One region of the Gordonia sp. (in: high G+C Gram-positive bacteria) genome, then DNA from elsewhere that is predicted to be linked to it. Evidence: riboswitches for the same ligand, from Rfam matches in the RefSeq annotation. Region 1 holds a riboswitch; each other region holds the start of a gene.
The links. A riboswitch is a leader RNA that binds a small molecule or an ion and turns the genes downstream of it on or off. The one in region 1 is predicted to bind cobalamin.
Positions count from the first base shown of each region.

Region 2: it holds a riboswitch for cobalamin, as region 1 does, so the genes downstream of both, metE (5-methyltetrahydropteroyltriglutamate--homocysteine S-methyltransferase) here and ACTIMF_RS13240 (ABC transporter substrate-binding protein) in region 1, are expected to answer to the same signal.
Region 3: it holds a riboswitch for cobalamin, as region 1 does, so the genes downstream of both, ACTIMF_RS07510 (ABC transporter substrate-binding protein) here and ACTIMF_RS13240 (ABC transporter substrate-binding protein) in region 1, are expected to answer to the same signal.

Region 1 covers NZ_JBQEDL010000025.1:8,352-18,429, reverse strand. Annotated here, with positions in the region: gene ACTIMF_RS13250 (ABC transporter ATP-binding protein) at 1-588, opposite strand, end outside; gene ACTIMF_RS13245 (FecCD family ABC transporter permease) at 585-1,628, opposite strand; gene ACTIMF_RS13240 (ABC transporter substrate-binding protein) at 1,636-2,601, opposite strand; cobalamin riboswitch at 2,629-2,827, opposite strand; gene ACTIMF_RS13235 (PaaX family transcriptional regulator) at 3,102-3,956, shown strand; gene paaZ (phenylacetic acid degradation bifunctional protein PaaZ) at 4,237-5,802, shown strand; gene boxB (benzoyl-CoA 2,3-epoxidase subunit BoxB) at 5,867-7,360, shown strand; gene boxC (2,3-epoxybenzoyl-CoA dihydrolase) at 7,409-9,109, shown strand; gene ACTIMF_RS13215 (benzoate-CoA ligase family protein) at 9,112-10,078, shown strand, end outside.
Region 2 covers NZ_JBQEDL010000013.1:93,109-103,186, reverse strand. Annotated here, with positions in the region: gene ACTIMF_RS08990 (bifunctional 2-methylcitrate synthase/citrate synthase) at 1-560, shown strand, start outside; gene ACTIMF_RS08985 (pyruvate carboxylase) at 616-4,005, shown strand; gene metE (5-methyltetrahydropteroyltriglutamate--homocysteine S-methyltransferase) at 4,114-6,393, opposite strand; cobalamin riboswitch at 6,528-6,744, opposite strand; gene putP (sodium/proline symporter PutP) at 6,787-8,325, opposite strand; gene ACTIMF_RS08970 (proline dehydrogenase family protein) at 8,539-10,078, opposite strand, start outside.
Region 3 covers NZ_JBQEDL010000011.1:5,467-15,544, reverse strand. Annotated here, with positions in the region: gene ACTIMF_RS07530 (WS/DGAT/MGAT family O-acyltransferase) at 1-458, shown strand, start outside; gene ACTIMF_RS07525 (SDR family NAD(P)-dependent oxidoreductase) at 455-1,333, opposite strand; gene ACTIMF_RS07520 (alpha/beta fold hydrolase) at 1,309-2,205, opposite strand; gene ACTIMF_RS07515 (hypothetical protein) at 2,464-3,228, shown strand; cobalamin riboswitch at 3,315-3,510, shown strand; gene ACTIMF_RS07510 (ABC transporter substrate-binding protein) at 3,567-4,622, shown strand; gene ACTIMF_RS07505 (FecCD family ABC transporter permease) at 4,619-5,647, shown strand; gene ACTIMF_RS07500 (ABC transporter ATP-binding protein) at 5,644-6,417, shown strand; gene ACTIMF_RS07495 (BTAD domain-containing putative transcriptional regulator) at 6,460-9,570, shown strand; gene ACTIMF_RS07490 (ABC transporter permease) at 9,549-10,078, opposite strand, start outside.

The sequences.
Region 1 (10,078 bases):
GTTCAGGTCGTGGATGGCGGCGACCACGGTCAGATCCAGCCGCCGCACCGTGTCGAGCAGCCCGAGCCCGGCGGATACGTCGAGGTGGTTGGTCGGCTCGTCGAGCACCAACACGGTGGGACGCTGAGCCAAGGCACGCGCCACTTGGACCTTCTGCCGCTCACCGCCCGACAGTGTGTGCCAGGTGCGTCGTCGCAGCGTGTGCAGGCCCAACGCGTCGATCGCGTCGTCGACCCCCGTCATCGACTCCCCGAGGGGGCGACCCCAGCTCGAACCGTGCGGGATGGTCCCGAGTTCGACGATCTGTTCCACCGTCAACTGCATGGCCGTCGCCGACTGCTGTTCCACCTCGGCGACGGTGCGGGCGAAGTCCCGTCGTTTGACGCTGTGGACGTCACGACCGTCGAGTAGGACGTGACCGGCGTCTGGCCGCTGCCAGCGCATGATCATCGACAGCAGAGTCGACTTGCCAGATCCGTTCGGACCGATGATCCCGGTGAACTCGCCGGAAGCCGCAGTGCATGTGACGTCTCGCAGGATGTGGTTCGCGCCGAGGGCGAAGTCGACGCCGCAGATTTCGATGTTCACTCGAATCCCTTCTGCCTGCGCAGCAGCCAGATGAACGCGGGTACGCCGATCGCCGACGTCACCAGTCCGAGCGGCAGCTCCCGCGCGTGCATCAGGCTGCGCGCCAGAATGTCGGCCCACACCACGATCAGCGCGCCGACCAGAACCGCCATCGGCAGCACGCGCGCATGAAGCGGTCCGACGAGGAAGCGCACCAGGTGCGGAATCACCAATCCGACGAAGCCGATGATCCCCGACAGGGCGACGAGGACGGCGGTGCACAGCGACACGAGTGCGTACAGGGCCCATCGGGTCCGAGCGACGTTCGTTCCCAGGCTTGCCGCAGCCCGCTCCCCGAACGCGAACGCGTCGAGCGTCCTGGCGCAGAAGAGCACGACCACCACCGTTACCCCGGTGACGACGACGGTGAGGAGCATCGTGTTCCATCGGACGCCTGCCACCGAGCCGAGCGACCAGAACATCACTCGTTCGGCGGTCCCGTGCGGCCCGAAATAGATCAGTCCAGAACTGAGCGCCGACGCCAAGAGTCCTACCGCGACACCCGCCAGGATCAGCCTGCCCGGCATCAGTGCGCCGCCGCGTGTGACGGAGATGGCGAACACCAGGACCAGTGCGGACATCGACCCGACGAATGCGGCCAGGGACACCACCGGGCCGCCTGCGAGGGTGCCGAACCCGATACCGGTGCTCAGGACGACTGACGCGCCCAGCGCGGCGCCGCCCGACATTCCGAGTATGTAGGGGTCAGCGAGTTGGTTGCCGGTCAATGACTGAAGCACGGCGCCGCACACCGCGAGGCCCGCACCGATCACCGCGGCGCCGACCACCCGCGGGAGCCGGAGGTCGACGACGATGTGCTCATCGAGGATGTCGACTCCCGAGGTCAGTCCGAGTCGCCCGAGGATCGCGTCGGTCACGGTGCCGAGCGACAGGTCGGCCGAGCCGATGATCACCCCGAGTCCCATGCTGACGAGGAGCAGCCCTGTCAGCCCGACCATCCAGAGGACGAACGACGGGGTGCTGCGCACCCGTTTGAGCACGCGCGGCCTACTGCTTCGCGAGCGCGTCCGACAGTCGGACCGCGCCATCGATCATTCGTGCACCGGGCGTGCTCTCGGAGAACGGGAAGACGACGTACGACGCGTTCTTGACGGCGTCCAGTTCCCGTAGGGCCGGGTCGGACTCGAGGTACTGGCGTTTGGCGTCTGCCGGGTCCCATTCGGCGTCGACCAGCACGATGACGTCCGGGTTCGCTTGCAGAACGGACTCCCAGCCGGTGTCGGCCCAGTTGCCCGAAAGAGTGTGGAAGGCGTTGGTCGCGCCGACGGCGTCCATGACCAGTTGAGGGCCGCCGTCGCGCCCGCCGACGGACGGGCTGTCGGTCTTGGAGTCCCACCACATCAGAGTCTTGTCGGCCCCGGCGTTTCGCTTCTTGAGTTCGTCGAGCGTCGACCGCATCGCGCGGTTCACTTCGTTCGCCTCATCGGTGCGGCCGAAGAGGACGCCGTAATCGTGGGTCTCTCCGGCGACCGCGTCCCACGACGGCTCGGGACGTTGCGACTTGTCGTCGCAACCGAAGGGTGACACGTACGAGGCGACACCCAACTCGGCCAACGAGTCCTGGCTGCCGAGGGCCTTGTCGTCGAAGGCCGAGGAGTACGACGCGGTGACGAGGTCCGGACGCTTCTCCAGGAGTGTCTCGCGATCGGGGTATTCCTCGGCGAGAACCTCGATGCCGTTGTACGCCTCCGCCCATTTCGGCGCGATGGCGTCGTCGAGGTAGGCCGTGCCGACCATCTGGTCTTGCGCGCCGATCGCCAGTGCGGACTCCGTCGCCCCCTGGTTGACGGTGATCGCCGATTCGGCGGGCACGTCCATGGTGATCGTTCGGCCGCAGTTGGTGAGCGTGATGGAGGCGTCAGAGGTGTCGGCGTCGTCGCTGCTGGTGCAGGCGGACAGTGCCAGTGTGCCGGCGAGACTCGCGAGCACGGTGAACTTCGTCAGGGTACGCAAAGCGACCCCCTTTCCAGATCTCGTGGAATTACGGGGTACGCCGCGGCCGGTCTCCTGGCTCAGCAGGGGCTCCCGGCGTCGTGCCTTCCCGAATGGCGACCGTTGTCGGCCGCCGGTTCAGTGGCTGGAGGCTTTCACTCCAGACGACTTCCGGACCTGCTCACAGTGGCGAGTCCGCGCCGGATTCTCACCGGACTTCCCGTACACCGTGACGTATCGCGACGAGTGTATCGGCAGTCGGAGGAAACCGACGATTCCGCAAATTCGCCGCGAGCGCGCAGTGCAAGACGCGCATTCACAACGCGAAACGTTTCCCAACGCTTGACCCTTCAGGCGATCAATCTAGGAGTAGACCTATACGGGTGCGGTGCGTGTCTGCGGAGCTCTGCTGCGGCCGCCGCGCTCGACGGCGGGTGTTCGCGGTCACGATCTACGTCGTCGGCGGTCGATATAGTGCTGAATCGGGGCGGCGACCGCCCGTTGATCGTCGAGGAGGACCCGTGGCTGAAGGCTCGAACCCGCTGAGTCGTCGGCGGGAAGTCGGATCGGCCAGCGCTCGTTCGCTTCTGTTGACGATCCTCGGCGAGTTCGCGTTGCCCCGCAAAGAACCGGTGTGGACCTCGACGATCCTGGATGCGCTTGCGCTCCACGACGTCGAGGAGCGTGCGGCTCGGCAAGCGCTGTCGCGCACCTCTTCTGAAGGGCTGCTCGCCTCGAGTCGTCATGGCCGACGCAGCGCGTGGGAACTGACCGGATCGGGCGTCGACCTTCTGACTGAGGGGACCGAGCGGATCTACGGTTTCATGCGGAGTGCGCCCGCGTGGGACGGCAGATGGCTGACCCTGGCGGTCTCGATCCCGGAGACACAGCGCAAACTGCGGCACCGCCTCCGCACTCGGTTCACCTGGCTCGGACTCGGCTCTCCGCAGTCGGGCCTCTGGATCACTCCAGACACGTCTAAGGCGGACGACGTCCGACGTGTGATCGATGACCTCGGACTGTCGCGCCAGACCTTCTCCTGGGTCGGGGCGACGTCTGGGATCGGCGACGAGAAGGCCCTCGTGTCGGCGGCCTGGGACCTCGCCGACGTCGAATCGCGATACGTCGACTTCCTCGGGTTGTTCTCTGAGCGGCGCGCGGAGTCGACGACCGAAGCGTTCGTCGCGCAGGTGGAGCTCGTGCAGGAGTGGCGTCGCTTCCCGTTCCTCGATCCGGACCTGCCACGAGAGCTACTCGACCATGAATGGCCCGGTCCGCGGTCTGCGGCCGTGTTCCATGACCGTCATGCGCAGTGGCATCGCCGCGCCCAGGCGTATTGGGACGAGCTGCAGGCGAGCGCTGCGCAGCGTATCTGATCGCGCGCTTCGCACAGTCTCGGTTCGGCTTCCGCAGCCTCACTCTCCTCGTCGCACCGTCAGCTCACTCGGCGCCCCCCGCAATGAGCAGGCAGCGACGGAGTTGAGGCTGCGGCACGGGAGACGAGGCTGCGCCACGGAATGTTTCTGCATCACATTTATCGACGTCAAGTGGGTTAGGTCACCCTAAATATGTGACAATTTGTTGACGAACTGCCAGAGAGTTGTAGAGTGTTTCTCAGATCGAGGAACACCCGACAGCCCCCGAATGGAGTCCTCTGTGATCGACAGTCTCCCCAGCTATCTCGCCGGCCGGTGGCGTACCGGCACCGGCGACGCTCGCGTCGTCCGGGATGCGGTCACCGGCGAACCGGTCACTCGGATAGCTGCCGCCGACGTCGATTTCGCCGACGTGCTCGCCTATGCCCGCGACGTCGGCGGAAGTGCCCTTCGCGCAATGACGTTCGCTGAGCGGGCCGCGTCGTTGAAAGCGGCGGCCGCAGCGCTCGGCGAGCGCAAGGACGAGTTGTACGAGCTCTCCGCGAAAGCCGGCTCCACTCGCGCCGACGCCAAGGTCGACGTCGACGGCGGGTTCGGCACGGCGATCGTGTACGCCGGACTCGCGCGCAAAGGACTGCCCGACGGCACGGTCATCGTCGAAGACGATGCTCCGACCCAGTTCGGTAAACAAGGTCTGTTTCTCGGACGGCACATCCTGACCTCGCGACGGGGCACCGCAGTCCAGATCAACGCCTTCAACTTTCCGGTCTGGGGCATGCTCGAGAAGCTCGCGCCCGCACTCCTCGCGGGCGTCCCGACACTGGCGAAGGCCGCGACGCCGACGGCGTACATCGCTGAACACGCCGTACGCATCATGGTCGAATCGGGTGCGCTGCCCGATGGCGCGCTGCAGTTCGTCGCGGGCCCGATCAACGGGCTGTTCGATCTTCTCGACGGTCAGGACAGTGTCGGCTTCACCGGATCGGCCGACACCGCAGCATCCCTGCGCTCACATCCGAGCGTCGTCGGCCGGTCGGTGCACTTCACCGCCGAAGCCGACTCGCTCAACGCTTCAGTACTGGGACCCGACGCGACCCCGGGAAGCGCGGAGTTCGACCTGTACGTCGACCAGATCGTCACTGAGATGACGACCAAGGCCGGACAGAAGTGCACGGCTATCCGCCGCGCATTCGTCCCGGCGGCCCAGCTCGACGCCGTGCAGGACGCGCTCGCCGCCAAGCTCGGCGACGTGGTCGTCGGAGCACCCGGAGCCGATGGCGTCACCATGGGCGCACTCGTCGGCACCGACCAGCGAGACGACGTCCGCACTCGGATCGCCTCACTCGCCGCGGACGCTCGCATCGTCGTCGGCGACCCGGACTCCGTCGACGTCGTCGGTGCGGATGCTCGCATCGGAGCGTTCCTCGCCCCGATCCTGCTGCGCGGCGACGAGAACTCGCAGACCGCGCACGACGTCGAAGCGTTCGGTCCAGTCTCGACGCTCCTCCCGTACGACGGATCGTCTGCTGACGTCACGGCGCAGGTGGCTCGCGGGCACGGCTCGCTCGCCGCGTCGGTGGTCAGCGCCGACGCCGACTTCGCAAAGGAGACGGTCCTGGGCATCGCGGCCCACCACGGCCGCGTCCTCGTCCTAGACCGGGACAGCGCGCCCGAGTCGACCGGCCACGGCATACCGATGCCGCAGCTCGTCCACGGCGGCCCCGGCCGCGCGGGCGGCGGCGAAGAAGAAGGCGGACTGCGAGCGGTCTACCACCACATGCAGCGCACGGCGGTCCAAGGCGGGCCAGATTTCCTCACCAGTCTCTATCCCGCTCGACCAGCGTGAGCGGTCTGCCCGCGCTCGACCACGCAGAAACAACCACTCCGAGAACAACACAGGAGAAGACACCATGACCAGCTCCACCACCGACCGCACCGGCGAAGCCCCCAAGCCCAGCGGACCCCTCTCCCAGATCGACTACAGCGAGAAGATCCCGAACAACGTCGATCTGGCAAGCAACCGGCGCCTCCAGCGCGCGCTCGAAGGCTGGCAGCCCAAGTTCCTCGACTGGTGGCGCAACCTCGGTCCCGCGATTCCGACCAAAGACGTGTACTTGCGTACCGCGGTCGCCGTCGGACGCGACGGGTGGGCGCACTTCGATCACGTTCCGATGGAGGAGTACCGGTGGGGCATCTTCCTCGCCGAGGCCAACCCGGATAAGAAGATCAACTTCGGCAAGCACAAGGGCGAGCCCGTCTGGGACGAGGTTCCCGGCGAGTACCGCGCCGACCTGATGCGCCTCATCGTCGTCCAGGGCGACACCGAGCCGGCCTCCGTCGAGCAGCAGCGGGTCCTCGGCGCCACCGCGCCGAGCATCTACGACATGCGCAACCTGTTCCAGGTGAACGTCGAAGAAGGCCGACACCTCTGGGCCATGGTGTACCTGCTCCAGGCGTACTTCGGTCGCGAGGGCCGCGAGGAGGCCGAGAAGCTGCTGCAGCGCAACTCGGGTGACTTCGACAACCCGCGCATCCTCGGAGCGTTCAACGAGGAGACCACCGACTGGCTGCAATTCTTCATGTTCACGTACTTCACCGACCGCGACGGCAAGTACCAGCTCGGCACCCTCAAGGAGTCGGCGTTCGATCCGCTGGCCCGCACCTGCGAGTTCATGCTCAAAGAAGAGGCCCACCACATGTTCGTCGGCACCACCGGCGTCCAGCGCACCGTCGAGAAGACCGCGGAGAAGATGAAGGAACTCGGCACCGACGACGAGAAGACCCTCTTCGAGGCGGGCGTCATCCCGCTGTCGATCATCCAGAAGTACTTGAACTTCCAGTTCTCGGTATCGATGGACCTGTTCGGTTCCGAGCAGTCGACCAACGCGGGTAACTACTACTCCGAGGGACTCAAAGGCCGCTGGCAGGAGACCCGTCGCAAGGACGACCACGTCCTCGTCGACGACGAGCGGACCATGACCTACGTCGAGGACGGCGAGATCCGTGAGAAGGCGGTGTCGGCGCTCGGTTCGCTGAACCTGGACCTGCGTAACGAGTACGTCGCCGACTGCGCCAACGGCGTGGCTCGCTGGAATCAGGAACTCGAGGACGCCGAACTCGAACAACGGCTGACCCTCCCGCACGAAGGCTTCCACCGCAAGGTCGGCGTGTACGCCGACGTCAACGTCAGCCCGGACGGCGAAGTCCTCGACGATGCGACTTGGGAAGCGCGCAAGGACGATTGGCTGCCGTCGAACGCGGACCGTGAGGCCGTCGCCGCGCTCATGGTGCCCGAGTACGAGTACGGCGAGTTCGCCGGTTGGATCGCGCCGCCCAAGACGGGTATCAACTCGCAGCCCGTCGAATTCGACTACGTCCATCTGGCCGAAGAAGGCCTGGCCTGAGAGCCGCGCCGGAACAGCCCATCCCGACCATCCGAAGGACTTGCAGCCATGACTGTTCTCGACGAACCGACCACTTCCGATCAGACCGCGCCACCAGTCGTCGACTTCGCAACAGATCCCGACGAGTACAAGCACTGGACGCTCGTCACTGACGGCGAGATCGCCACCGTCACACTCAAAGTCGACGAGGACGGCGGCCTGGTTCCCGGTTACCAGCTGAAGATGAATTCGTACGATCTCGGCGTCGACATCGAGCTCTACGACATCACGCAGCGTCTTCGCTTCGAGCACCCCGAGGTCAAGTCGGTGGTCCTCACCGGCGGCTTGGAGCGGATGTTCTGTGCGGGCGCCAACATTCGGATGCTCGCGCAGTCGCCCCACTCGTGGAAGGTGAACTTCTGCAAATTCACCAACGAGACCCGCAACGGCATCGAAGACGCCACGTCGAACTCCGGTCAGACGTGGATCGCCGCGCTCAACGGAACGGCGGCGGGCGGCGGCTACGAGGTAGCACTCGCCTGTGACGAGATCATCCTCGTCGACGACAACTCGTCGACGGTCTCGCTGCCCGAGGTCCCGCTGCTCGGTGTCCTTCCCGGTACCGGCGGCCTGACCCGCGTGGTCGACAAGCGTCACGTCCGAAAGGACCGCGCCGACATGTTCGCGACCAAGTCGGAGGGCTACCGCGGCGATACCGCCGTCCAATGGGGTCTCATCGACTCGACGGTGCCACGCAACGCGTTCGACGAGGCCGTCACCACCCGCGCCCACGAGCGTGCGGCATCCTCACACCGTCCCGGTGGGCAGGGCGTCGCATTGACTCCGTTGGACCGTCGGATCACCGACACCGAGATCAGCTACCCGCATGTGTCGGCCACGCTGGATCGCAACGGCCGCAAGGTCGAGATCACCGTGCAGGCGCCCACCGACGCGCCGCCCGCCGACGCTGCGGCCGCCCTCGCGCAGGGCGTCGACTACTGGCCGCTCGCCGTGACCCGCGAACTCGACGACCTGATCCTGCACCTGCGCACCAACGAGAACGAGTTGGGGACCTGGGTGCTTCGCGTGGTCGGCGACGCCGATACTGCGCTCGCCTACGACACCCAGCTGTTGGAGAACGGCGACGACTGGTTCGTCAACGAGGTCCGTCACTACTACAAGCGCGTGATGAAGCGTCTGGACGTCACCAGTCGCAGCCTGATCAGCGTCATCGAACCGGGCAGCGCGTTCGTCGGCCTGCTCGCCGAGATCGCCCTCGCCTCCGACCGGCAGTACATGCTCGACGGCGTCTACGAGGACGTCGACCCGGACGCGACTCCCGCGACGATCCAGTTGACGGCGTCCAACGACGGTGTCTACCCGATGGGCAACGGTCTCTCGCGGATCGAGTCCCGCTTCTGGGGCCGAGACGACGACCTCGACGCAGCCCGTGCCACGATCGGCACCGCCCTCGACGCGGCCGCTGCCGACACCGCCGGACTGGTGACCGTCGCCCTCGACGACATCGACTTCGAGGACGAACTGCGGATCGTGCTGCAGGAGCGGGCCGCGCTCTCGCCGGATTCGCTGACCGGCATGGAGGCCAACCACCGATTCGTCGGACCCGAGACCATGGAGACCAAGATCTTCGGTCGCCTCACCGCGTGGCAGAACTGGATCTTCATCCGGCCCAACGCTTCCGGCCCCGACGGTGCGCTTCGCCGGTATGGCAGCGGCCAGCGCGGCGAGTACGACTTCGGCCGGGTGTAGTCATGGCCGACTACTTCAACGCCGCCGAATACCTCGTCACCCGGCGCGTGGACGCCGGCGATGGAGACCGGACTGCAGCAGTCGGTACCACCACCGTTACGTACGCCGAACTCGACCGTCTGATCGGCGACGCGGCTGCCGCGTACCGGACCGCAGGCCTGCACCGTGACGACCGCGTACTGATCGTCATGGCCGACGACATCCCGATGCTCGCCGCGATCCTCGGAGCGTTCCGCGCCGGGGTCGTCGCGGTGCCGATATCGACGATGTTCAACGGCTCGGAACTCGGAAAGATCATGGCCGATTCGGGTGCACATCTCGTCGTGTGCAGCAGTGAGTTCGTCGACGCCGTCAACGAAGGCCTGACCGCGGCGCCAGACGTCGCGACTGTGGTCCTCGACGGTGACGGCGACCTGAAGGTCCCGAACGGTGTCGCGCGATGGTCGTGGCCCGCGTTCGTCGCAAGTGGGGCCGCCGCCGCACCCGACACCCGGCAGATCGTTCCCACCGCCGACGACTCGTGGGCGCTGTGGCTGTACACCTCGGGCACGACTGGCTTCCCGAAGGCCGCCATGCACCGGCACGCCAACATCCGTCACGTGTGCGAGACGTACGGCGACCGTGTCCTCGGGATCACGCGGGACGACCGTTACCTGTCGATCGCGAAGATGTTCTTCGCGTATGGCATCGGAAACTCGGTGTTCTTCCCGCTGTCGGTCGGGGCGACGACGCTGCTCGAGCGGCGCCGTCCGACGCCAGCGATCGTCGCCGAGCGTGCGATCGCCGATAAGCCGACGTTGTTCGGCGGAGTGCCGACCTTCTTTGCGGCGCTGCTCAACAGCGATCTGCCGGACGACGCGTTCGCGTCGGTGCGGCTGGCGACGTCCGCGGGAGAACCGCTGCCTGCGCCGCTGCTGCGTCGCTTCAAGGAGCGGTTCGGCGTCGACATCATCGACGGCATCGGTTCCA
Region 2 (10,078 bases), on a different contig from region 1:
AGCACAGCTTCAACGCGTCGACGTTCTCCGCCCGGGTCGTCACTTCCACCGGATCGGACATGTACAGCGCCGTGACCGCAGCCATCGGCGCCCTGAAGGGGTCGTTGCACGGCGGAGCGAACGAGGCCGTCATGTACGACATGATCGACATCGACAGCCCCGACCGCGCCCGGGGATGGCTCACCGCCAAACTCGACGCGAAAGAGAAGGTGATGGGCTTCGGTCACCGGGTCTACAAGAACGGCGACTCGCGGGTCCCGACTATGTACGACGCACTGGTCGAGGTCTCCGAGCACCTCGGGCAGGACAAGTGGCTGCGCATCTACCGTGAACTCGAAGACGAGATGTCCTCGCGCACGGGCATCCTGCCGAACCTCGACTTCCCGACCGGCCCGGCCTATCACCTGATGGGCTTCGACATCGGTGCGTTCACGCCGATCTTCGTCATGAGCCGTATCACCGGGTGGACGGCTCACATCATGGAACAGGCGGCGTCGAACGCACTGATCCGACCGCTGTCGGCCTACAACGGCCCTCAGCAGCGCCGCGTTCCGGCCTGACGCGTCGTCGCAGCCCAACGGGGTACCGACCCCACGGAAAGGATCGAACACCACCATGTTCGCCAAAGTACTGGTCGCCAACCGCGGTGAGATCGCCGTGCGTGCGTTCCGTGCCGCCTACGAACTCGGGGCGGGCACCGTTGCGGTCTACCCGGAGGAGGACCGCAACTGCATCCATCGCACCAAGGCCGACGAGTCGTACCGGATCGGGGAGAGGGGGCACCCGGTCCAGGCCTACCTCGCCGTGGAGGAAGTCATGCGGGTGGCTCGCGAGTGCGGTGCCGACGCGGTCTATCCCGGATACGGGTTCATCTCTGAGAACCCGGATCTAGCCGCGGCCTGTACGCGGGACGGCATCACGTTCGTCGGTCCGAGTTCGCACGTCCTCGATCTCACCGGGGACAAGCAACAGGCGGTGACCGCAGCCCAGAATGCCGGACTGCCGGTGCTCGCAGGCTCGCAGCCGTCCTCGGACGTCGACGAACTGGTGGCTGCAGCGGCGGACATGGTGTTCCCGGTCTTCGTGAAGGCGGTCGCAGGCGGAGGCGGTCGCGGGATGCGGAGGGTCGCCGACATCGCCGACCTCCCGGAGGCGATCGGCGCGGCGTCCCGTGAAGCGGCGTCGGCATTCGGCAACCCGACGGTATTCCTCGAACAGGCCGTCGTGAACCCTCGACACATCGAGGTGCAGATCCTCGCCGACGCACAGGGAGACGTCGTCCACCTGTTCGAGCGCGACTGCAGTCTGCAGCGGCGCCATCAGAAGGTCGTCGAGATCGCACCGGCACCGAATCTGGCCCCCGAGCTTCGTGCGAAGATCTGCGCCGACGCCGTGGCCTTCGCCCGGCAGATCGGCTACAGCTGCGCCGGAACCGTCGAGTTCCTCGTCGACGAGCGCGGACAGCATTTCTTCATCGAGATGAATCCACGCATCCAGGTGGAGCACACCGTGACCGAGGAGATCACCGACGTCGACCTCGTAGCGGCGCAGCTGCGTATCGCCTCTGGCGAGTCGCTCGCCGACCTCGGGCTGAGTCAGGAGTCCATCGCGATCCGCGGTGCGGCACTGCAGTGTCGCATCACGACCGAGGATCCGGCGGACGGCTTTCGGCCCGCGACCGGGCGCATCACCTCCTACCGCGCACCCGGCGGCGCCGGCGTCCGGTTGGACGGGGCGGCGGCGCTCGGCAGCGAGATCACCGGTCACTTCGACTCCATGCTCGTCAAATTGACTTGTCGCGGAGCGGATTTCGCGACAGCTGTACGTCGTGAACGCCGTGCGCTCGCGGAGTTCCGAATACGTGGTGTCACCACGAACATCGGGTTCCTCCAGTCGGTGCTCGACGACCCGGACTTCCGAGCGGGCCGGATCACGACGTCGTTCATCGAAGACCGCCCGGATCTGGTGACAGCGCGACCGTCCGACGACAAGGGCACGAAGCTGCTGTCGTACCTCGCGGACGTCACGGTCCACCAGCCGTACGGCCCGCTTCCTACACCGGTCCACCCGCACACGAAACTGCCTGCGCTGACCGATGCGGAGCTCCGCGGTCCGCGGGACGGGTCACGGCAGCGGCTGCTCGAGCTGGGGCCCGACGACTTCGCCCGTGCGCTCCGTGATCAGCGGGCTCTTGCGGTGACGGACACGACGTTCCGCGATGCGCACCAGTCATTGCTCGCGACGCGGGTGCGGACGAGTGGTCTGTCCGTCGCGGCACCGTACGTAGCAGCCTCCACACCGGAACTGCTCTCGATCGAGTGCTGGGGTGGCGCCACGTACGACGTCGCGCTGCGTTTTCTCAAAGAAGACCCGTGGGATCGGTTGGCGCGGTTACGAACCGCGGTTCCGAACGTCTGCCTGCAGATGCTGCTGCGGGGCAAGAACACCGTCGGTTACACGCCGTACCCGGCGGAGGTCACCACCGCGTTCGTTCAGGAGGCCGCCGACACCGGTATCGACATCTTCCGGATCTTCGACGCGCTCAACAGTGTGGACGCGATGCGGCCGGCGATAGATGCGGTGAAGGAGACGGGTACGACGATCGCCGAGGTCGCGCTGAGCTACACCGGAGATCTGTCGAGTCCAGGCGAGAGCGTCTACACCCTGGACTACTACCTGCGTCTGGCCGAGCAGATCGTCGACGCCGGCGCGCATGTGCTCGCGATCAAAGACATGGCGGGTCTGCTGCGTCCGGCCGCGGCGCGAACCCTGGTATCGACCCTCCGCGAGAACTTCGACGTGCCGATCCATCTGCACACACACGACACTCCGGGCGGTCAGTTGGCGACCTATCTCGCGGCGTGGGAGGCGGGGGCCGACGCCGTGGACGGTGCGAGCGCCGCGCTCGCGGGCACCACCAGCCAGCCGTCCCTGTCGGCGATCGTCGCCGCGGCCGAGAACACCCCGTTCGACACCGGTATATCGCTGAGTGCGGTCTGCGCGATGGAACCGTACTGGGAGGCGGTTCGACGGGAGTACGCGCCGTTCGAGTCGGGGATCCCGGCACCGACCGGTCGCGTGTACAAGCACGAGATCCCCGGCGGCCAGCTGTCGAATCTTCGTCAGCAAGCGATTTCGATCGGGGTCGGAAATCGATTCGAGGCGGTCGAGAACGCGTACGCCGCCGCTAACGAACTGCTCCTGCGTCCGGTCAAGGTGACTCCGTCGTCGAAGGTCGTCGGAGACCTCGCGATCGCATTCGTGGCGCAGGGCGTGACGGCGGAGCAGTTCGCGGCCGATCCGTCGGCGTACGACATCCCCGACTCGGTGATCGGCTTCTTGTGCGGCGAGTTGGGGGAGCCTGCCGCCGGGTGGCCGGAGCCGTTACGGACGTCGGTCCTGGCTGGACGGGCGCGGCGTAGCCCGGACATCCCGCTGACAGCCGACGATCTCGAATCGCTGGCGGCTCCGGGGCCGGTCCGTCGGGATGTGCTCAACCGCCTGCTGTTCCCCGGGCCGACCGCCGACTACCACAGCCATCTGGAGACGTTCGGTGACACGTCTCGGTTGCCCGCGCACCAGTTCTTCTACGGTCTCCAGCCAGGATTCGAACATCGAGTGAAGCTACGTCCCGGGGTCGAGCTGTTGATCTCGCTCGAAGCGGTCAGCGAACCAGATGAGACGGGTTTGCGGACGGTCTTGATGACGGTCAACGGGCAGTTGCGGTCGGTCTCGGTTCGTGACCGCGGAGTGGATCCGGAGGTCGCCGCGGCGGAGAAGGCCGATCGCAACGACCCCAAGCAGATCGCCGCACCGTTCGGCGGAATCGCCACGGTGACGGTCGGAGCCGGCGACGCGATCACCGAGGGTGGGACCGTCGCGACCATTGAAGCGATGAAGATGGAGGCGTCCATCACGAGTGTGGTGGCAGGCACGGTGTCTCGTGTGGTGCGCACCGGCGCGACGGAGGTGGCCTCAGGCGACCTCTTGGTGGAGCTGGCATGAGCGTCGTCGCAGCCTGAGATACCGCTACACAACATCAATGCGTCTTAGCAGCCTGGGCCCAGGCTGCTAAGACGCATTGAGTGTGCGACGACCTAACTGAGGGTGCGACTAACGCACGGCGCGCGCGGCGGCAACCATGTTGGTCAGCGCCTCGGTGACCTCCTCGGTGGTGCGGGTCTTGAGACCGCAGTCCGGGTTGACCCACAGGCGGTCGGCGGGCACCGCGGCGAGCGCTTCGCGCAGCGAGGCGGTGACCTCGTCGGCCGCGGGCACACGGGGCGAGTGGATGTCGTAGACACCCGGGCCCACCTGGTTGGCGAAACCGATCCCGTTGAGGTCGGCGAGGACCTCCATATGTGAGCGGGCAGCCTCGATCGACGTCACGTCCGCGTCGAGGTCCGCGATGGCCCCGATGACCTCACCGAACTCCGAGTAACACAGGTGGGTGTGGATCTGGGTGGCGTCGGCGACGCCCGCCGTCGACAATCGGAACGCGGTGACGGCCCAGTCGAGGTAGGCGCTGCGATCTGCGGCCCGCAACGGCAGGAGTTCACGCAGGGCAGGCTCGTCGACCTGGATGATCGCCGTACCCGCCTTCTCGAGGTCGACGGTCTCGTCGCGAATCGCGAGAGCGACCTGATTGGCGGTCTCGGCGAGCGGCTGGTCGTCGCGGACGAACGACCACGCGAGGATTGTGACCGGACCGGTAAGCATGCCCTTGACCGGCTTGGCCGTCAACGACTGTGCGTACGCGATCCAGTCGACTGTCATCGGTGCGGGACGGACGACGTCGCCGAACAGGATCGGCGGACGCACGCAGCGCGAGCCGTACGACTGGACCCAGCCGTTCGCGGTCGCGAAGAATCCGTCGAGTTGTTCCGCGAAGTACTGGACCATGTCGTTCCGCTCGGGTTCGCCGTGCACCAGTACATCGAGGCCGATCTCCTCCTGCAGTGCAACGACATCGGAGATCTCGGCCTGCATGCGACGCGTGTACTCGGCGTCGTCGATCGCACCTGTGCGCAGCGCCTGACGGGCCTTGCGGATGTCGGTGGTCTGCGGGTACGAACCGATCGTGGTGGTGGCCAGTGTCGGCAGGTCCAACGCGGCATCCTGCACGGTGCGCCGTGCCGCCGAGTCCTCACGGGTCCAGTCAGCGGACGTGAGGGCGGCCAAGCGGGTGCGGACCGCTTCGACGTGCAGCCTCGGGTCGTTCGCGCGGCTCGCGAGCGCCGTCGCGGCGGCGTCGAACGCTTCGGACTGATCGGCGCGGCCGCTCGCGAACGCGCGTGCCAACGCGACCACTTCGGCGTGCTTCTCGCTCGCGAACGCGAGCCAGCCGCGGAGGGCGTCGTCCAGGCCGTCCTCGCCGGCGAGCGTATAGGGGACGTGCAGGGTGGAACACGACGTCGAGACCACGAGAGGCCCGACCGATCCGCGCAGTGACTCGAGGACGCCGAGCGCCTCGTCGAGGTCGGTGCGCCACACGTTGCGTCCGTCGACGACACCGGCGACGACGATCTTGTCACCGAGCCCCGCGGACGTCACGCTGTCGGTTCCGCCTGCAACCAGGTCGACGCCGACGGCCTCCACACCGGTGCGGGCGAGGGCAGCGACCGACTCGCGGGCGTCACCGAAATACGTCTGGACCAGGATGGCCGGCCGAGCCGAGACCTCAGAGAGCGTCGAGTAGACGTTCTCGGCGAGCGCGGGCAGATTCTCGACGGCGTCGGTCACCAGAATCGGCTCGTCGATCTGTACCCACTGGGCACCCGCCTCGGCGAGACGCCGGAGAAGGTCGACGTACAACGCGACGACCTCGTCGAGTCGGGTCAACGGTGCCGCGGCTCCGTCGACGGCCTTCGACAGCGCGAGGAACGTGATCGGACCGACGACGACCGGTCGACCGTCGACCCCGTCGGCAGCCGCTTCGGCGAGCTCCGCCAGAACCTTGGTCGCGTCCAGTGCGAATGTGGTGTCGGGGCCGATCTCCGGGACGATGTAGTGGTAATTCGTGTCGAACCACTTGGTCATCTCCAGCGGCGTCACGCCGTCGGAGCCGCGGGCGGCCGCGAAGTAGCGGTCGAGCGGATCGCTGATCGTCGTGGCGCGGGGCGGCAGCGCACCGAGCATCACCGCGGTGTCGAGAACCTGGTCGTAGTACGAGAACGTGTTGACCGGAACCGAGTCGATACCGGCGTCGATGAGGGCGCGCCTGCTGGTCGATCGCAGATCGGCGGCGACGGCTTCGAGGTCGGCGCGATCCGACCGCCCGGCCCAGTAGGCTTCGACGGCTCGTTTGAGCTCGCGATTCGCACCGATGCGGGCGGTGCCCGGAACAGTCGCGGTGAACGGTGGGGCAGTGTGTGTCGTCGTGTCGACGGACATGTGTACTTCTTCTCCTGCAAACAGTGTTGACGGCCGTCGCCCGACAGAAGATGCATTCCGACCCGGGCACGAGAACGCTCGAACCCGTGACGGAGTCATCGCCTGATCCACGAGGCGGACAGCCACCGAGCACGGCGTGCCCGGTACGACAGGCAGGTCTTCGGGCTCGTCGGCGTGCGCTGCGCGCTCCTACTGGTCGTCGCTTCCCAGGCCCGATGCCTCGGGTCCAGTGCATGTGACGACGGTCGTTCCGACATACCGCTGCGGGTCAGCTCCGGATTCGCACCGGATTCCCTCTTCTCGACGCCCGAAGAACGAATCACCGGGCGAACCTGTTGCGGAGCCGAGTCTAGCGAGGTCGCCGCACTTTTCACATTCGCCGAATCCTCTGCGTTAAACCCTGGCGTCGACGGCTGCCGTATCGGTGTCCTTCGCCTTCGCCAACGCTTTCGCGGCGTCGAACTCGGCGTCGATCTCCGAGTTGGGCCGGTATGTGAACAGGCTGAACGTGACGGCTACGACGAAGCTCGCGAGGACCCCGGGCACGATCTCGTACATGTCCTCGCTCAACGATGACTGGCCCCACGCGTAGGCGACGACCGCGCCCGTCACGATGCCGGCGAGGGCGCCCCACGTGGTGAGGCGTCGCCAGTACAGGGACAGCACGATCGCCGGTCCGAACGCTGCGCCGAAGCCTGCCCACGCGAACGCGACCAGGTCGAGGATGCTGTTCGACGGCGAGATCGCGAGCACCGCGGCGATCACGGCGATGGCGAGGACGCCGAGACGTCCCAGCCGGACGTAGGTGATGTCGCTGAGCTCTCGTCGTCCGGTCTTCGCCGCCACCAGTTTGTAGAGGTCCTCGATCAGCGCAGACGAGCAGACGATCAACTGGGACGAGATGGTCGACATGATCGCTGCGAGAACCGCAGCGAGCACGAGGCCTGCGATGAACGGATGGAACAGGATCTGCGACAGTGCGAGGAAGACGGTCTCGGAGTCTTCGGGAGCCTCGGTGGTGTGCTTGGCGAAGTATGCGATGCCGACGAGCGCGGTGCCGACGGCACCGACGGCGCATGCGAACATCCAGGCGATACCGATCCGCCGCGCGGTGCCCGCCTCGGCGGGCGAGCGCAACGCCATGAAGCGCACGATGATGTGCGGCTGCCCGAAGTAGCCGAGTCCCCAGGCCGCCGACGAGATGATCGCGACGACCGAACCGCCTGCGAAGAAGCTCAGGTCGTCGGGATCCACCGCACGGACACCGTCGATGGTCGCTCCCACGCCGCCCAGGTTGATGATGCCGATGATCGGTACCGCCAGCAGAGCGATGACGACCAGGACGCCTTGTGCGACGTCGGTCAACGATGCACCGAGGAAGCCGCCGAACAGGGTGTACACCATGGTCACGGCCGCCACGATCAGCATGCCGACGGTGTAGTCCACGCCGAACGCGCTGTCGAAGAACTTGCCGGAGGCGACCATCCCGCTCGAGACGTAGAACGTGAAGAACACCAGGATTATGACGCCGCAGGTGATGCGGAGGATGCGCGAGGAGTCGCGCAGACGTGTCTCGAAGAAGCTCGGGATCGTGATCGCGTCTCCCGCGACCTCGGTATACGCGCGCAATCGCGGCGCCGTGACCTTCCAGTTCGCCCACGCGCCGATCAGCAGACCGATCATGATCCACGACTCGGAGAGCCCGGACACGTACATCGCGCCCGGCAGACCCATCAGCAGCCAGCCCGACATGTCCGACGCGCCCGCGCTCAGCGCGGCGATCCACGGCTTGAGACCACGGTCGGCCAGCATGTACCCGTCGAGGTTGTTCTTGGTCTTCCGGTACGCGTAGAACCCGATGCCGAGCATCGCCGCGAAGTACAGGACGACGGCGAAGATCTGGAATGCTCGGCCGTCGGACGCTACTGACATCGGGACTCCCTCTCGTATTCGATCGAAGACACAGGCGCGATCACCGATTCGTCAGGTCGTACGTCGTCACCCTACGCACGACACTGAGCGTATGTGATTCACGTCTCGTCATTCGGGAGATTCTGCCGCCCCGCACGTGTGTCCGGCATGTGGGGTCGAACGAATCGCAACCACGGTATTCGTTCGAATGCACGAAGCGTCACGCGGGTCGAGTCATCGGGGTGTGGTCAATTCGGCTGCGAGCAGGTGGAACGGCCGGTTCGGATTCCCGAAGCGGTGCAACGTCATCGACACCGCCTGCTCGTGGAGCCAGTGGCGCAGCTCGACTCGTCCCGACGAGGTGACGGCGTCGTCGAGCAGTGCGATGTCGGGCCGAGCAGCGACGGCGGCCAGGACCGACGGGGCAGACGAGCCCACGAGGCGGACTCGCGGCACCTCCAGGCGCGCGATCGCATCGGCGAAGTCGGTGTCGGTGGCCGGTGCGACCGGCATGCCGAGCGCGGTGGCTGACTCGACGACGGCGGCCGTCGTCGAACTCGCGTCGGGCGCGATGCTGACGCGCACTCGCGCGCCCGATCGTGCCGCGGCGGCGATCAGTCGTGCAGTCGGCGCGGGCGTCGCGTCCTCGGACACGCGCAGGACGACGTCGGCCCCGCGGTAGCGGAAGACGTCGGCCTCGGCGCCCAGGCCGGTCTCGTCCCGGCCGACGCCGAACTCGGCAGCCCAGGCTCGGTCGTCGTCGGCCAGCGCTCGTACCAGCCACGCGTGTTCGGCGTCGGTGACGCAGGACTCGACGGATCGAGCGAACGCGGCGATCGCCGGAGTCTGTGGAGGCGACTGCGGTGAGCCGTGCGCCGGGGCGTCCGCCCACGTGCCCATCAACATCAGGTAGTTCGGTCCGCCGGCCTTGGAGCCGAGTCCGACCGACGATCGCTTCCAGCCGCCGAACGACTGGCGGCGCACGATGGCCCCGGTGATCGAGCGGTTGACGTAGAGGTTTCCCGCCTCGACCCGGTCGAGCCAGCGGCGCGTCTCGCGGGTGTCGAGCGAGTGCAGCCCGGCGGTGAGCCCGAAGTCGGTGGCGTTCTGCAGCGTCAGTGCGTGGTCGAGGTCGTCGGCGCGCATCAGTCCGAGCACAGGGCCGAAGCATTCAGTGAGATGGAAGAACGAACCCGGTGCGACTCCGTCCTTGATGCCCGGCGACCAGAGTCGGCCGGTGTCGTCGAGCGCACGTGGCTGCAGCAGCCACGACTCGCCTGGCTCCAAGGTGGTCAGGGCGCGGATCAGCTTGTCGCTCGGCGGTTGGGTCAACGGCCCGACGGTCGCCGCGAGATCGGTCGGCCACCCGACGACCATCGAGGACGCGGCGTCGATGAGCTGCCTGCGGAATCGTTCGGACGAGTACACGCTGCCGACGAGGATCCCCAGCGATGCCGCCGAGCACTTCTGCCCGGCGTGCCCGAACGCACTGTGCACCAGGTCGGCGATCGCCAGGTCTCGGTCGGCGGACGGGGTAATGACCACAGCGTTTTTGCCGGATGTCTCGGCGTTGATGCGCAGGTCCGCGCGCCACGACTGGAACAGTGCCGCAGTCTCGGACGCGCCGGTCAGGATGACGCGATCGACGTGCGGATGACTGATGAGGGCGCGACCCGCCTCGCCTTCGTCGGGGAACACCGCGTGGCACACCTCGCGTGGGACGCCTGCGTCCCACAGCGCCTCCATGATCGCCGCGGAGCACCGTGGCGTGGGC
Region 3 (10,078 bases), on a different contig from region 1:
CCGACATCGACGATCCGCTCGAGCGGCTTCGCCGGGTAGCCGACGACAATCGGAACGCCAAGGAGCACAACAAGGCGATCTCGGCGGACATGTTGCAGGACTGGGCCGAATTCGCTGCGCCAAGGGTCTTCGGTCTGGCTGTTCGTGCATACGCGGGTCTACGTCTCGCAGAGAAGCACCCCGTCGTACACAATCTCGTCATTTCAAACGTTCCGGGACCGCCGGTCCCGCTGTACTTCCTGGGTGCGCAGGTGTTGGGTATGTACCCGTTGGGGCCGGTGTTCCACGGTGCCGGGCTCAACATCACCGTGCTGTCGAACAACGGCGTCGTGCACGTTGGGATCATCGCTTGTGAGGAGAGCGTGCGTAATCCGCAGACGATGGTCGAGCATTTCCCGGAGGAACTGGAGCGACTCAAGGTCGAGGTCGCGGCGGCGGACGATCTCTCGCAGAGTTAGTCGACGACGGCGCCGCTGAAGGTCGGCGGGTCGCCGAGAAACGGTCGGTGCGACGGCGGCTGATTGCCGTCGACGTCCGTCACGCCGAGTTCCTGGGCGATCTCGGCGCCGATCAGGACTCGCCCGGTGCGGTCCATCAGATGTTCGTCCTTCGAGAGTGCGGCGATGATGCGGCCAGGGAACTCGACTGACTCGGCCGATGCCGCGAGCCCCTCGTACATCGCGGGCGCGGCCTCGAACGCTGCCATGGTGCGTTCGGTCTTGAGGAGTCCCATCCATAGCGAGATGACCGCGACGTCGAACGGTTTGAAGTCGACGGCCATGTCGTGCGCCATCTTGTCGATCGCGGCTTTCCCGACGCCGTACGCGGGGCCGTGCATGTAACAACTGCCGCCGAACGACGAGGTGTTGACCACCAGTCCGGATCCGTTGGCGACGAGCAGCGGTGCCGCGTAGTAGGTCGCCGCGTAGGCCGAGCGCATCCCGACGTCGAACATCTCGGTGAGCGATAGCGGCTTCTCCCAGAACGGGCCCTTTCGGGTGAGTGCCTTGGGGATGGTGGTGGCGTTGTTGACGAGGATGTCGAGGCGTCCGTGCTCATCGCGTACTCGCCGGAACAGGGCCGCGACCTGGTTGTCGTCGGAGTGGTCGACGACCGCCGGGATGCCGGTGCCACCGCGCCGGGTGACCTCGTCAGCTGTCTGGGCGACGGTGCCCGGCAGGTCCGCGTCGGTCTCGGCGGTGGTGCGGCCGGTCACGTAGACGGTGGCACCTGCTGCTCCGAGCGCGAGTGCGATCCCTTTGCCTGCGCCTCGCGAGGCTCCGGTGATGACGGCGATCTTCGGTGAGTTCACGCCTGCTCCTTCTCGGCCCATCGTGCGAGGACGGTGTTCGTCGCTTCGACGAGCTTTGGGACGAACAGGTCGGCGCGCATCACGCAGCAGGAGTGCCCGGCGTCCACCTCGTGGACGGTCGCGCCCGGAATGCGTTGGGCCATCGCGCGCTGACGTTCCGGCGGGATCGCCTTGTCGCGTAACGGGATGACGACGGCGGTCGGAACGTCGATCTCATGAACCCACGGCTTGGTGTGATGCTTGCCGATAGCTGCGAGGGCACGACCGACAGCGAGCGGTCGGGTGGACCGGAACTCGGTGATCGCCCACCGACGGAGGTCGTCGTTCGGGTCGAGCGGTTCGGCCTTCAGGTCGGCAACGGTCGGTGCGCCGCGTCGAAGACGGCTGAACGAGGCACCCATGCCCTGGTGGAAGAGTCGTTCGGTGACTGTGGTCTGGAACTGGTCGGTGCCTGCGCACAGCACGAGCCCGCCGACACGGACGGGATGCTGGCGCCACACGCGTTGTGTGATCAGCGATCCCATCGAGTATCCGGCGACGATCGCCCGGTCGATGTCGAGGGCGTCGAGAACGGCCACCGCATCGTCTGCGCAGTCGCGCAGGGAGAACTCGGACGACTGGATGCCCCGGCCGTGCATCCGCTGGTCCATGGTGATGACGCGAAAGCGTTTAGCGAGCGCGGGGATGCTCGGAAACCAGGTGAGCAGACCGGTGGTCGACAGCGCGTGCAGCAACAGGATCGCCGGTGCGTCCGGGTCGGGGCCGCGGCTGTCGGTGACGAACGTGGTGCCTCGTCCGGGGAGGTCGACGAGGTGGCCACTCGGCACCTTGACGTCGGGGAGCCGTCCGGACGCCGGCAGCAGCGAGACGAGGTCACGGCGTGACGATTTCATCGGTTCACCCCTTCGTTCCGAAACCGAGCAACAGAACTAGAACGTGTTTCAGTGCCGCGAGCCACTATGCCATAGATTCAGTTTGGACTCGGGTCGGGCACGGTGGTCGTGGCATGCGGGTCCGGCTCAACGGCTGATTCTCCGCAATGTCCTCTGAACGGACTAATCGACGTATTTAAGAGAAACCTGATAACCGGTGGTGCTTAAGTTATGGCAAGTGTCACTTCTGCCCCGTCTCTCCCATGATCAGGAGTTCCCATGAAGATCCGTCTCGCACTTGCCGCTGTGGCAGCATCTGCCGCTCTCCTCGGCGGGGCCATCGGCGCACCCGTCGCCCAGGCCGCGCCTGCCACCAACGGCGTCGCCGCGAAGGCCGCGCTGGACTCGATTCAGCCGCAGCCGAACGACGCCGCAGCCGTCGTCGACGGCATTGCGGCCGCGAACGAGGTTCTCAATAAGCTTGGGATCACTCCGTTCACTCCGACAATCGGTGCCTGTACCGACTTTTCGTTCCCGCTGGCGGTTGGCGGTGCGGTTGCCGGTCCTACGACGCCAGGCCTCCCGGATACCCCGTTGCTGGGGATCAAGGATGGAAATTTGACCATCAAGGATCTTCTCGGAAAGGAACACGACCTTAACGCGGTGAAGAAGGGTGAGATTCTCTATGGATTCGTGCCTGTTGGCGTGATTAACGACTCCGGAGACAAGTCCGGCATGCGGGTCGCGTGGTTCAACGTCAACACGTTCAAGGGTGGACTGGGGGCGCCGATGGGCGGGATCACGGACGTGATCGTGGACGCTGTGGAGAAACGAATCAGCGAAGCGGGCCTGCCGGAGGCCGTCACCGGCCCCGCGGTTGCACCACTCAAGACTGCACTCAACCTTCTCCCCTCCAACGGAGTCCGCGGTGGCCTCGTGGACACCGGCTCCGGCACTGTCCTTTCCGCGATCTACGGCACCGTGAAGAAGGGCGACGCGACGTGCTTCTTCTTCCCGTCGCTGGGTATCGCGACCGCCAAGTAGGCGGGCGATGACCGCAGTGCAGTGAAACGATCCTGTGCCCGGGACCATCTGACCGGTGGTCCCGGGCACAGTCGTCTGTGCGCGAAAGTTATGATCACCGTGCCAGCGCGCCCGATGTTTCGGGCAGGGAATCCGGTGCGAATCCGGGACTGACGCGCAGCGGTGAGAGCGACGTTCCGGATCGCATGTCACTGGGTCGAAACCTGCTGGGTCGACACCTGGGAAGACGTCCGGCAACGGTAGACCTCGAGTCCGAAGACCTGCTGGCTCGCGCGGGAGCAACCCCGCGGGATCCACACGCGAGCTTCGCGTTCTGAGCTCGGGCCCGAAAGATTGTGATGTCCCACCTCTCCCGTAACCCGCTGATCGGCCGCAATTCGCTGTTCGGCATCGCGGCTCTCGCTTCGTCCATAGCGCTACTCGCCGGATGCGGAGTGTCGGACGACGCCGCGTCGTCGACCCCGTCTGTCGAAGGATTTCCCGTCACGCTCACGAACTGCGGCGAGCAGGTGAGCGTCGACTCGCCGCCGCAGAACATCGTCTCGCTGAACCAGGGGACCACCGAGGTGCTGCTGTCCCTCGGGCTCGCCGATCGGATGGCGGGTACAGCCACGTGGACCGACCCGGTCCTGCCGTCACTGGCCGCAGCGAACGAGAAGGTCAAGCGAATCGACGACAACTGGCCGTCGCTCGAAGCAGTCCTTGCCGAAGAACCGGACCTGGTCACTGCGTCGTTCGGATCGACCTTCGACAAGGGCGGCACCGCGCCGCGCGCACGGTTCACCGAGTTCGGCGTCCCCACCTACCTGGCCCCGTCGGACTGCGAAGGTAAGGAGGACACCGGTGGCGACGGATCGCGGAGTACGGACTTCACGCTCGACCTCGTCTACAAGGAGATCACCGAACTCGGTGAGCTCACCGGTACGTCGGACAGAGCCGCGAACGTCGTCGCCGATCTCAAGAGCCGAGTGAAGAGCGCAGCCGATTCGGTCAACGCCCGGGGCACAACGGTTCTGTACTGGTTCTCGGACTCGGAGTCGCCGTACATCGCAGGATGTTGCGGTGCACCAGGCGTTGTCTCCAAGGCGCTCGGTCTCAAGAACGTCTTCGACGACACGCACGACGAGTGGCCGCAGATCGGTTGGGAGGAAGTCGCCAACCGGAACCCTCAGGTGCTGGTGATCGGCAACCTGACGCGCGATATCCAGTCAGGGGAGTCCGCACAGAAGAAGATCGACTTCCTGGAGTCGAACCCGGTCACGCGTGAGATGGACGCGGTCAAGAACAAGCGATACATCATCGCGACGGGGGCAGAGATGAACCCCTCGCTCCGCACTGTCTACGGAATCCAGAACGTCGCCGACGGTTTGAACAAGCTCGGCCTGGGTACGTGAGAGCGTTTGCGACTCGACTCCCGACCGTCGCCACGTTGTGGCTCGGCGGACTGGTGCTGTTGCTCGTGTCGATCGGATTCGCGATCACGATCGGACCGTCGGGGCTCGGCCTGTCGGACGTCTGGTCGTCACTGCGGGCGGAGTTGTTCGGCGGCGATTCGGGTCTGTCGAAGCTTCAGGAGTCGATCGTCTGGAAGCTGAGGCTGCCGCAGTCGGTACTCGCCGCGGCGTGTGGCGCGGGACTGGCCGTTTGCGGTGGTGTTCTTCAAGCCCTGCTGCGGAACCCGCTGGCCGACCCCTTCGTGCTCGGAGTCTCCTCTGGAGCGTCGGTTGGCGCGGTGTCCGTGATCCTCCTCGGCGTCGGAGCCGGGGTGATCGGAATGGCGGGTGGCGCATTCGTGGGTGCGCTCGCCGCATTTGCGCTGGTGTTGTTGCTCGCCCGTCTCGCCGGAGGCACGACTGATCGGGTCGTCCTCGCCGGGATCGCCGCCACCCAGCTGTTCTCGGCGTTGACCTCGTTTATCGTCTACACCTCGGCCGACGCCGAACAGACGCGCGGCGTGCTCTTCTGGTTGCTCGGTTCGTTGTCGTCGCCGTCGTGGACGGAAGTGTCCGTATGCGCAGTCGCGACCGTCGCAGGCCTCGTGGTGTGCCTGCTGTCCTCCGGTGCACTGGACGCGTTCGCGTTCGGCAACGACGCGGCCGCATCCCTCGGCGTGAACGTGGCCCGGACCCGGCTGGCACTGCTCTGCGTCACCGCGCTGATCACCGCGGTGGTGGTGAGCGTGTCCGGAGCGATTGGCTTCGTCGGCCTCGTGCTGCCGCATGCGGCTCGGGCCATCGTCGGCGTCCGCCACCGCGTCATGATGCCGACTTTGGCGATCATCGGCGCGTTGTTCCTCGTGTGGGCCGACGTCGCAGGACGCGTTCTGATCGCCCCACGCGAACTGCCGATCGGTGTCATCACCGCGATCGTCGGCGTCCCGATGTTCGTGCTGGTCCTGATCCGTCAGGGGCGCCGATGATTCTGCGCGCAGAAGGTGTCGGCTGGGCGGTCGGCGGAAAGACAATCCTTCACGACATCGACCTCGCGGTGAGCACAGGCGAAGTTGTCGGCCTCATCGGACCGAACGGGTCGGGCAAGACGTCGCTGCTGCGATTGCTCGCGGGGTTGCGCAGACCGAGTCGCGGAGCAGTGTCGTTGGGCGATACGAGGTTGGACGATCTGCCGCGGCGCACCATCGCACAGCGGGTCGCGTTCGTGGAGCAGGCCGCGGTGACCGACCAGAATCCAACTGTGGCCGACGTTCTCGAACTGGGGCGGACACCGCATCGTCGGACATGGGCGATCGGATCGGCCCGTGACCGGAAGATCATCGAGACCGTGGCACGCGAGACCGAGATCTACCAGATGCTCGGTGAGCGGTACGGCTCGTTATCGGGCGGCGAACGTCAACGTGTGCAGATCGCTCGAGCGTTCGTGCAGGAACCGCAGACGATGATCCTCGACGAGCCGACCAATCATCTCGACATCAAATACCAGTTGAGCTTGCTGGAACTGGTGTCCGCCCACGTGCGGGACACTGATGCGTCGGCAGTGATCGCTCTGCACGACCTGAATCTCGCCACGATGTTCTGCGATCGCATCGTGGTCCTGGCCGGAGGTCGGGTAGTCGGCGAAGGTGCGCCTGCCGACACGATCACGGAGAGCATCATCGCCGACGTGTTCGGTGTTCGGGCGCGGATCGTCGACGATGGTGGCGTGTGGGTGCGGGTCGATCGGAACGGAGCATAGCGACTTCATGAACTTCGGCCGGACCGTACTACCCTTGGACTGATGTCGTCCGAGACCTCGAAACCGCGTGCTGTGTCGGTGATCGGCGTGCTCGGACCGGTCACCGTGGACGGTTGCGAGGTGTCAGGGATTCGGGCGCAACGACTCCTCGCCGCGTTGGCTGTCGCCAATCGCTCGGTATCGAGCGAACGACTGATCGACGAGGTGTGGGGCGAGGACCTGCCCAGGTCTGCTCAGGCCGCCCTGCACACTCAGATCTCCCGGCTACGCGGGCTCGTCGGAATCAACGGGTCGGACGGCCGATACCGTCTCGAAAATGCGACCACCGATATTGCTCTCGCCGAGCAGGCTCTGGCGCAAGGCGATCCGGAGGCGGCGGCGAGGTACTTTCGAGGTGATCCGGCCGACGGGGTTCGCATGGACGCCGAACGTCTCCGCGCCCGGATCGACGATCGACGCATGCACGATGCGCTCACCGCAGGTGACTATTCGACGGCCGAGCGGCTCGCCGTCGCCCGCGCCGAAGCCGATCCGATCGACGAAGCGGCCCATGTCGCGTGGATGCGCGCCTTGGCGGGAACCGGCCGGACCTCGGAGGCGCTCGCCGTCTTCGCGCGTCTGCGTCGCGCACTCGCCGAGGAACTCGGAGCCGACCCGGGATCCGAGGCGACGGAGCTCAATGCGGATCTCCTCGCCTGGTCTGCGCGTCCCGCACGACGAACACCGCGCCTGCGCTCGGACTCGCTGATCGGCCGCGACGACGACCTCACGGCGTTGACTCGTCTCGTCGTCGAGCATCGGGTGGTCACGGTGCAGGGGCCTGGCGGAGTAGGGAAGACGTCGATCGCCTCGGCTGTCGGCGATTTGTTCTCCGATCGCGGATCGTCGGTGCACTTCGTGTCGCTCGCCGCGGTCCGCGACGCCGCGGACCTCGTCGGAGTGATCGCGGCGACGCTCGGCGTCGGCGAGTCCGATGTACGGACAAGCGCTTTGCCGAAACTCGTCGGAGATCTCTCGCAACGTCTCGGGGATGCGCTGCGCGGCAACGACACACTGTTGATTCTCGACAACTGCGAGCAGGTGATCGACGCGGCGGCGACCCTCGTCGGGGAGCTCATCGCGAGCCTCCCGGACCTCCGGGTCCTGGTGACGAGCAGATCGCCGCTGTTGATCTCGGCCGAGCAGGTCTACCGACTCCCGGTGCTGCAGACTGCCGGAGCCGAGTCGGCGGGCGTCGAACTGTTCACTCTGCGTGCGCAGTCCGTGCGTCCAGGCGTTGCCCTCGACCCGGACGCTGTCGCGATGTTGTGCGCCCAGCTCGATGGGCTGCCGTTGGCAATCGAACTCGCTGCCGCACGCATCCGGGTGATGGGCGTCGACGAGATCGTCGCAGGCCTCGCGCAACGGTTTGCGCTCCTGCGGTCGGCCGATCGCACAGCGCCTGATCGTCACCGGACGCTCCAGGCTGTGATCGACTGGAGTTGGGACCTGCTCGACGATGAGGCGCGTGCGGCGTTGCGTCGTACGTGTCTGTTCCCGAACGGTTTCTCCGCGACCGCAGCTGAGTATGCGACCGGGATGTCGGGTGTCGCGTTAGCCGATGCGCTGACCGCTCTGGTCGACCAGTCGTTGCTGCAAGTCGACGAAGTCGGCGGACACACGCGGTATCGAATGCTGGAGATGGTGCGAGAGTTCGGCGAGGAACGTCTCGTCGACGCGGAAGAAGCGGCGAGTGTGGGTGCGGCGATGGCGACATGGGCTCGCCTGGTGTGCGACGGGCTGCGGCATCGATATCGCAAGGAGCCAGACCGCGTATTGGTGGCCGAGACGACAACCGAAGTCGAGAACCTCGTGTGGGTGCTGCGCCGCGCAGTCGACGACGCCGACATCGCGACTGCGGTTACGGTCTTCCCGGTGATCGCCGCTCTCTGGTCGAGCCGCGGCCTCCATGCCGAAGTGGCGTCGTGGGCCGAGCGCGTGATCGACATGCTGCCGATCCCAGCGGGGGACGTCGGCGCGCTCCACCAAGCATGGAAGTTGACGGCCGTCGTCTCTGCTGTGCACGTGATGCCGAACAGTTCCCGGCGGCCTCTCGCGCGGGCGATGTGCATGTTGCGCCGACTACATCGACCGGCGCAGAGATACGCCGACCCGATCGAGTTCGTCGCCGCAGTCATTTTGGCGCGTCGGATCCTGCCCGCTTACCGGATCATATTGCGCGCATTGGAACCCGGGCGGCCAGACCTGGTGCGGTGGGCGGCGTTGAGCATGCGATTCAACGTGCGTGAGAACATCGGCGACCTCGACGGGGCCCTACGTGACAGCCTCGAAGTGTCGGCGGCGGCAGGCTCCTCGGACTCCTTCACCGCCGCGATGACCGATATGACGACGGCGAGTCTGCTCGGGCAGCAAGGGAAGTGGGCCGGCGCGCTGGAGCTGTACCAGCGGACCGTTGTGCGCTTCGCGGAACTCGGAGCCGAGGACGACGCACACCAGGTCGGTGTCTACATCGTCGCGACCCTGCTCGCGCTCGGCGACGTCGAAGCCGCCCGTGAACAGCTCGACGATCTGACCGGCGGTTGGAAGCCGGGGGATCGGACACCGCAGGGGAGCGCAGAGTCGGTCGCCGGGACCATGACGGTGATGGCCGAGTACCAGCGGATCACCGGAACCTCCTCGAACGAGGATGTCGCCTCGCTGCTGTGTCGGGGCGCCGACTTGCTGGTCGGTGAGCAGGCGACCGAACGCATGGACCCGGGTGTTATCGGCATCGTCACGGTTGCGGTCGCCGGACTGATCCAAGTGGGTGCGTACGACAGGGCACGGGAGTACGTCTCGGGACTCGCCCGAGTCCTGGCCGCTGCAGACACCGGATGGATCGATGTGCCGCAGACGGCCGGGGTCGTCTTCACATTCGGCGCGCTGGCCTGCATAGCGTCGCCCGGCGATGAGACCGGTGCGCGGTGCATGGCGTTGGCGATCCGACTCGGGGCGCGCCACGACTATCCGGCACTGCACGGACTGCTCGTCGACGCCCCGCGCCTGTCGGGTTGCGGACCCGGCGAGTGGGAGAAGATCAGCTCGTCTGCGCGCAAGTTGGCGCGCAGACGAGCTCTGGATGAAGCGATCGGCTACTTGGCGTTGCGGATATAGGCGCGGACGGCCAGTGGTGCGAAGACGATGATCAGTACGGCGGCGCCGACCAAACTCCATACGACGTGGGTTCCGACGTGGCCGTCATTGCACATCTCGCGGATCGCGGTGATCAGGTGGCTGATCGGGTTCACATTGACGAAGGCCTGAAGCCAGCCGGGCATGGTGTCGACAGGGACGAAGGCGTTCGACATGAACGTGAGCGGGAACATGATGAGCATCGAGACGCCCTGCACCGCCGAAGCCTTTTTCACCAGGCAGCCCATGAGCGCGAAGATCCACGACACGGCGAAACTGCAGACCAGCACGAGGAGCACCGATCCGAGGACACCGAGCGGCTCGGGTCGCCAGCCCATCGCGACGCCGACCGTGAATGTGATGGCGGTGGCGATCAGGTAGCGGATGACGTCGGCCAGGAGAGCGCCGGCGAGCGGACTGATCCGGGCAATCGGCAACGAGCGGAAGCGGTCGAACACTCCCTTGTTCATATCCTCGCGGAGCTGTGTTC